2 regions of the Kribbella sp. NPDC031520 genome follow, and region 2 is predicted to be linked to the other one. Evidence: riboswitches for the same ligand, from Rfam matches in the RefSeq annotation. Region 2 holds a riboswitch; the other holds the start of a gene.
What was found. A riboswitch is a leader RNA that binds a small molecule or an ion and turns the genes downstream of it on or off. The one in region 2 is predicted to bind S-adenosylmethionine.

Region 1 (3,399 bases), on a different contig from region 2:
GCTCCGCCACCTCACGAACCTCAGGCAGTACGCCGTACTCCTCGATCACCACAGCACGCATGCGTAGAACTTAATCAGCCCACGCAGAACTCGTTGCCCTCGGGATCGAGCATGATGACGTTCGCGAGTACTCCGGGAGCCCAGAACTCCTCGCGGACCTGAACGGCTCCCAGGGTCACGAGCTCAGCCGCCTTGGTACGCATGCGTTCGATCGCGGCGGCATCGTGCTGATCCGAACCGGCGACGCGGATGTCGATGTGGAACCGGTTCTTCGAGGTCTTGGGTTCGGGGACGCGGAGGAACCCGATCGCAGGCCCGACGTCCTCGGGATCCACGATCGATGCCCCGTCCGGATAGTCGTACCCGGGTTCCAGGATGTAGCCGAGCGCGGCAGCCCAGAACTCTGCCAGGCGCTGCGGGTCGGCGGCGTCTCCGCCGAGGGTCCATTTCGTCGCCATAGCGGTGACGATAGCCCCGGTTCCGGACGGAGTACGCCCGGAACCGGGGGAGAATCAGCCGCCGGCGACTGCGGGGATGATGGAGACCTGGCCGCCGTCCTTGATCGCGGTCTGGAGGCCGTCGGCGAAGCGGACGTCGTCGTCGTCGACGTACACGTTCACGAACCGGCGCAGCTCGCCCGAGTCGTCCAGTACGCGACCCTTGATGCCCGGGTACGACGCGTCCAGCGAGTCGAGTACCTCGGTCAGCGTCGCGCCCTCGGCGGACACCTCGGACACCCCCTGGGTGTAGGGCCGCAGGATGGTCGGGACCCGAACGCTCACACTCACTGCAGGCCTGCCTTCACGAAGGCGTCGTACGACGCGGGGATGGTCACCTTGGGGCCGACCCGGTCGGCCACGGCGTCGAGCGTCTTCAGCCCGTCGCCGGAGTTGATGATCACGGTCTCGGCGTCGGGATCGAGCTGCCCGGTCGCGATCAGCTTCTTCAGCGTCGCGACGGTCACCCCGCCGGCGGTCTCGGCGAAGATGCCCTCGGTCCGCGCCAGCAACTGGATGCCCTCGACGACCTCTTCGTCGGAGACGTCCTCGATGGCGCCGTTGGTACGGCGGGCCACGTCCAGCACGTACGGCCCGTCGGCCGGGTTGCCGATCGCGAGCGACTTCGCGATGGTGTCCGGCTTCACCGGCTTCACCACGTCGTGCCCGTCCCGGAACGCCTGCGCCACCGGGGAGCAGCCGGTCGCCTGCGCGCCGTACACCTTGTAATCGGTGGCGTCGACGAGCCCGAGCTTGCCGAGCTCGGTGAAGCCCTTGTCGATCTTGGTCAGCTGCGACCCGGACGCGACCGGTACGACGATCTGCTCCGGCAGCCGCCACCCGAGCTGCTCGGCGATCTCGAACGCGAGCGTCTTGGAGCCCTCGGAGTAGTACGGCCGGACGTTGACGTTGACGAACGCCCAGCCCTCCTCCTCACCGGCGATCTCGGACGCGAGCTTGTTCACGTCGTCGTAGTTGCCCTCGACGGCGACCAGGGTGCCGCCGTACACGGCGGTGGTGATCACCTTCGGGCGCTCGAGGTCGTACGGGATGAACACGACCGAGCGGATACCGGCGCGAGCGGCGGCTGCGGCGACCGCGTTGGCCAGGTTACCGGTGGAGGGGCAGGCGAAGACCTTCATGCCGAGCTCGCGGGTCGCGCTCAAAGCTGAAGCGACCACCCGGTCCTTGAACGAGTGCGTCGGGTTGCCGGAGTCGTCCTTCACCCACAGCTTGCGCAGGCCGAGCTCGCGGGCCAGGTTCTGTGCGTCGACGAGCCGGGTGTAGCCGGGCTCGGTGTTCGGGAAGCTCGCCACGTCGACGGGGACGGGCAGCAGCGGCTGGTACCGCCAGATGTTCTTCGGGCCGGCCTCGATCTGTTCGCGGGTGATCGTCGGGTAGTCGTACCCGACCTCCAGCGGACCGAAGCACTCCATACAGGCGTAGAACGGACCCAGCGGCGACTTCGCACCACAGGCGCGGCAGCTGAGGTGCGTACCGTTGCCGAAGGCACCTTCACGGATGGTGTGGGCGCTCTGGCTCATGAGTGAGGTTCCCTCCTCATCTTCCCCGGTCGCCGGATCTCGGCGCGGGACGGATTTGGCACCGGTCCCTCGCTGTCGGCCCGGACGGGCCTACGGCGGGGAGGGTTGCCGGGACGTCAACGGGCCGTTTCCCTCAATCCCTCTGGATGAGCTCCCCCGAGATTACCCAATCGGGTCCATATTGTGTCCCGTGATCCCACCATCCGAGACGCGCGATCTCAGAGCCGGTGGGTGGCTCCCGGGGTGTGGGTCGGCAGCGATTTGCGCGGGCCGAAGCGGGGGTGGCCGATGCCGGCGAGTTCGATCAGGCGCTGGACGCGGAAACGGTGGCCGCGGTACGGCTCGATCAGCTCGGCGGTGCCGTCGTCGTCCAGCTCCTCGCCGATCAGCGCGTACGACACGTTCCGTGACACGTGGTAGTCCGCGAACGAGAACGCGTCCGCGTCACCGTGCGCCCGCTGACGTACTTCGGCCGCCGTCCACACGCCCACACCGGGCAGCGACCGCAGCCGCCGCTCGATCTCCGCACCGTCGGTCAGCTCGAGCGTCCGCTCCAACGCGCGCGCCCGGGACGCCGCCGTCAGCACCACCCGCGACCGCCGGTTCTCGACTCCCGCCCGCAGGAACTGCCACGACGGGATCAGCCGCCACTCCTCCGGCGACGGCGGCACCATCATCACCCGGTCGCCCTGCCGGCCAGGCCCCGGCGCGGGTTCGCCGTACTCACGCAGCAGCAACCGCCACGCGCGGAACGCCTCCTTACCGGTCACCACCTGCTCGATCCCCGCGGCCGCCATCGCCTCGAACACAGCCCGCGACCGCGGCACCCGGAGATGCGGGAAGCGCCGCGCCGCGTCCACCAGTACCCGATGCTCCGGCAGCGGCTCGAACCCGTCCCAGCTGTCCCGCTCCCCGAGCAGCTCCGGTACGCCGTCCAGCGCCCACTCGGCCCCCGGCCCCCACGCCTCCGCCTCGACGGCCCCGGCGTACGGCGTCAACCGCAACAGCACCGGCCCGTCCGGCGTCCGGGTCGCCCGCCACACGGTCCGCCGCCCCGCGTCGAACACGTACGCCGGATCCCCGGGCCCCTTCCGCAACCCACCGATCACCGAATGCGGATCCACCACCCGCCCAGCCCGCCAGACCCGCACCACCGAACTCACCCGCCAAGTCTTACTCACCCGACCGACAACTACCGCGCCGGTCTCGGCGCCGACGCCAAACGCTCGCGCATCCAGGGGTAGGGATCGACGATCGCGTCGCGGCTCGAGAGCACCGTCTGTACGACGTCCGCCAGCGCCTGGCCCATCACGTAATGCCGGCCCTTGGTCTCACCGACCGGACGCAACAGCCCGAGC
Region 2 (3,399 bases):
AGCTCTGCCCACGCTTCTGGGCGCCTGACGGACGGGAGCGTCCACCAGCAGCCGAACGGGCCGTGCTCGGCCGTTTGGCTGCCGACTTCTGCGCCCGCGCCGGGGAAGACGTGCGGGTCGCCATGTTGATCAGGCTACCCCGATTACCCCACGAGTCCCACGTGTCACACGCCGATCACACCGGCTCATCCGTAGCATCACGGCCAGGACGCAGCCGCCCCAGGTGCCACAGCACGACGTACCAGCCGAGTGCCGCCAGGCCGCCGGAGACGAGCCCGGACAGGGCGAGCCGTACGGCGGGCTCGCCGCCGAGGCCTCCGTCCGCCCGGCTGAGCTCAACGACTGCACCTACTACGGCGAAGAGCACGAGCACGCTCAGCACGAGATACCGCACCCAGCCAGGGGCCGCGTCACGTTGGGTGATGACAGGAGGCGTACGGCGGTACCAGCGGTACAGCCAGACCGCCAGGATCAAGCAGCCGCCGACTGTGCTGACGTACTGGAGGATGCGGTTCACGCTGGCGAGCGCCGCGAACTCGCGGACGAAGTAGCCGTCGCCGTGGGTGAACGAGTCCCACACCACGTGGGTCAACGAGCCAACGACAGCCGACACAACCAGCTAGACGACGTTGGGAAAGCCCTGGGGAGCAGGCAGGCGCGCTGCGAGACCAGGAGGCGCAAGAGCGACCAGTGGCCGCTTCAGGAGCACGTTGAACACGGCAACGAGTAGCAAAGCCAGCAACGGGTCCAGCCAGAACGCAGACGTGAACTTGTGCGTCAGCGTCAACGTGAAGTTGCCGTTGATGTACTTCGTGGCGATCCGGTAGAGCACGTCGACGTACAGCAGGTCAGGTGCCACCGCACCGGCCACCAGCGCCGATACAACGAACGGCCGCCGGACCAGCGGCAGCACGGCCGCCGGATGGGCGAGTGTGAAAGGCACGGTCAGGCCCCTGTAACGCCGTCCAGCTGCTCGCGGAGCAGGTCTGCGTGGCCACAGTGCCGTCCGTACTCGCCGATGAGGTGGATGTAGATCATCCGCAGCGTCGACTCGGTACCACCGAAGGTGAACCGGTCGTCCAGCGAGTGCCCGGCGGCCGCGTCGTCGGACAGCTTCCACTCGGCGATCAGACCGTCGTACGCCGGCTGCGCGTCGGCCGGGTCGATCAACTCGAAGTCGGCGTCCTTCCCGAGCTCGGGCGCGAACAGCGGCTCAGCGGCCTCGGCAGGGTCGGCGGCGAAGTGGATGCGGAACCAGATCCGCTCGACCTTGGTCAGGTGGCGGATCAGGCCGAGCAGTGAGAGGTTCGACGGCGGCGAGGGGCGCGCGGCCAGCTGTTCCGCGGTCAGGCCGGCGCACTTGTACAGCAGCGTGGTCCGGTAGAAGTCGAGATATCCCTGCAGCAGTTCACGTTCGGGGGCGGTCAGCGAACCGTCGGGCCGCTCGACATCGGGGGCGGTCCACACCGCAGCGTTCGTCGTCACGGGCTTATCCAACACCAGCCGCGAGTCAGCACGGGCCACTCGCGCGGATCCGGGTCCGACCGACCCGACTCCAGAATGTTGCTGTCTCACCCCTTGTGCGGTGGTCTCAGATCGTGGGATTCGCACTGGCGTGAGCCGTGGCCCGTTCGTTACCGTTCTCGGCAGGTCATGAGTGTCAGCGACAAGCCCCGGCTCGCTGGCCGGCAACCCTCCTCCGCGGTGGGGTGCCCCGGGTGAAGACCAGGCCGTGCGGATACCCCGTTCGGCAAGCGCGGACTTCCTGGGAGCAGCACCATGTCGATTCTCTCCATCCTCGAACCGGCCAGCGCGACGGCTCAGCGGCCGACAGTGACCCGCCAGGTGACCGGAAACATCCCCACCACCGTCGGCTCGGACCTGCTGGTCCCGCTCGCCGACGGCCGCGTCACCGACTACGCGAACTTCGACCACGGTGCGAGCGCCCCGTGTCTGGAGTCCGTCCGGGCCAGCGTCGAGGCCGCGCTCCCGTCGTACGCCTCGGTGCACCGCGGCAACGGGTACGCGTCCCGGATCACCACCCAGTGGTATGAGCGGGCCCGCGCCGAGGTGCACGCGTTCGTCGGTGCGCGCGACGACGACCAGGTGATCTTCACCCGGCAGACCACCGACGCGCTGAACCTGCTGGCGCACGCGGTACCGGCGGACGCGACCGTGATCGTGTTCGAGTCCGAGCACCACGCCGCGCTGCTCCCCTGGGCGGCCGAGCGGACCGTCCGGCTCAAGGCGCCGGCCAGCCCGGCCGAGGCCGTCACGAACGTCGCCGACGCGCTCCGGCAGGCGCCTGAAGGCCCGCGCCTGGTCGTCGTCACCGGCGCGTCGAACGTGACCGGTGAGATCTTCCCGATCGCGGAGATCGCCAACGTGGCCAAGGCGCACGGCGCGCGGGTCTGCCTGGACGCCGCGCAGCTCGCACCGCACCGCCCGGTCGACATCGCCTCCCTGGACGTCGACTGGGTCGCTCTGTCCGGTCACAAGCTCTACGCGCCGTACGGCGCCGGCGCCCTGATCGGCCGCTCCGACTGGCTCGACGCCGCCGACCCGTACCTGTACGGCGGCGGCGCGACCCACGCGGTCACGAGCGACACCGTGGTGTGGACAACCGGCCCGGCGCGGCACGAGGGCGGCTCCCCCAACGTCATCGGCGCCATCGCGCTGGCAAGCGCCTGCGCCGCGATCACCAGGCACCGCGACGCGATCGAGCAGCACGAGCGCAGCCTGCTGGCCCGCCTGCGCACCGGCCTCGCCCAGATCGACGGCGTCACGACGTACTCGATCTTCGGCGCGGACGCGGACCGGGTCGGCACGGTCTGCTTCACGATCGAGGGCCTGACCTCGACACTCGTGTCCGCCGCACTGAGCGCGGAGTACGGCATCGGCGTCCGGGACGGCAAGTTCTGCGCCCACCCGCTGGTCGGCCACCTGCTCGCCGGCTCCCCCGAGCACGGTACGGCGGTGCGCGCCAGCCTCGGCCTCGGTACGACCCGTGAGCACGTAGACCGGCTCGTCAACGCCGTACGCACGCTGGCCACCACCGGCCCGCGGACGGAGTACGCGGAGACCGCGCACGGCTGTCAGCCGTCCGACGATCCCCGCGACCTCCACGCTCCGCGCATCTGGTAGAGCAGCAGCCCTCCTACTGCTCGGGAGGTACGAGACCTACGTGGTGAGCAGCGAACGCCAGTAGGTCGGCCCACTCCGACGCGATCATCGCGGCAGGTTTGCCGAAGCCATGGCCGGTGTTGACCTCCACCCGGGTCAAGACGGGCTGCGGACCGGACTGGGCGTGCTGCAGCGCAGCGATGAACTTGTGGCTGTGCAGCGGAACCACGCGGTCGTCGTGATCACCTGTGACCACCAGAGTCGCCGGGTACGCCG

Region 1: linked by a shared signal. The riboswitch ahead of thrC (threonine synthase) and the one ahead of ACZ5BU_RS13530 (aminotransferase class V-fold PLP-dependent enzyme) in region 2 are both predicted to bind S-adenosylmethionine.

Annotation. Positions count from the first base shown of each region.
Region 1 covers NZ_JBVIKS010000003.1:631,765-635,163, forward strand. The annotation lists gene ACZ5BU_RS18405 (zinc-dependent alcohol dehydrogenase family protein) at 1-61, opposite strand, end outside; gene ACZ5BU_RS18410 (VOC family protein) at 75-458, opposite strand; gene ACZ5BU_RS18415 (ubiquitin-like small modifier protein 1) at 513-788, opposite strand; gene thrC (threonine synthase) at 785-2,041, opposite strand; SAM riboswitch class I at 2,055-2,194, opposite strand; gene ACZ5BU_RS18425 (DNA-3-methyladenine glycosylase family protein) at 2,260-3,204, opposite strand; gene ACZ5BU_RS18430 (Fic family protein) at 3,234-3,399, opposite strand, start outside.
Region 2 covers NZ_JBVIKS010000002.1:1,009,843-1,013,241, forward strand. The annotation lists gene ACZ5BU_RS13515 (FtsK/SpoIIIE family DNA translocase) at 1-124, opposite strand, end outside; partial or broken gene ACZ5BU_RS13520 (DUF4184 family protein) at 176-943, opposite strand; gene ACZ5BU_RS13525 (DinB family protein) at 946-1,485, opposite strand; SAM riboswitch class IV at 1,650-1,763, shown strand; gene ACZ5BU_RS13530 (aminotransferase class V-fold PLP-dependent enzyme) at 1,780-3,144, shown strand; gene ACZ5BU_RS13535 (prolyl oligopeptidase family serine peptidase) at 3,158-3,399, opposite strand, start outside.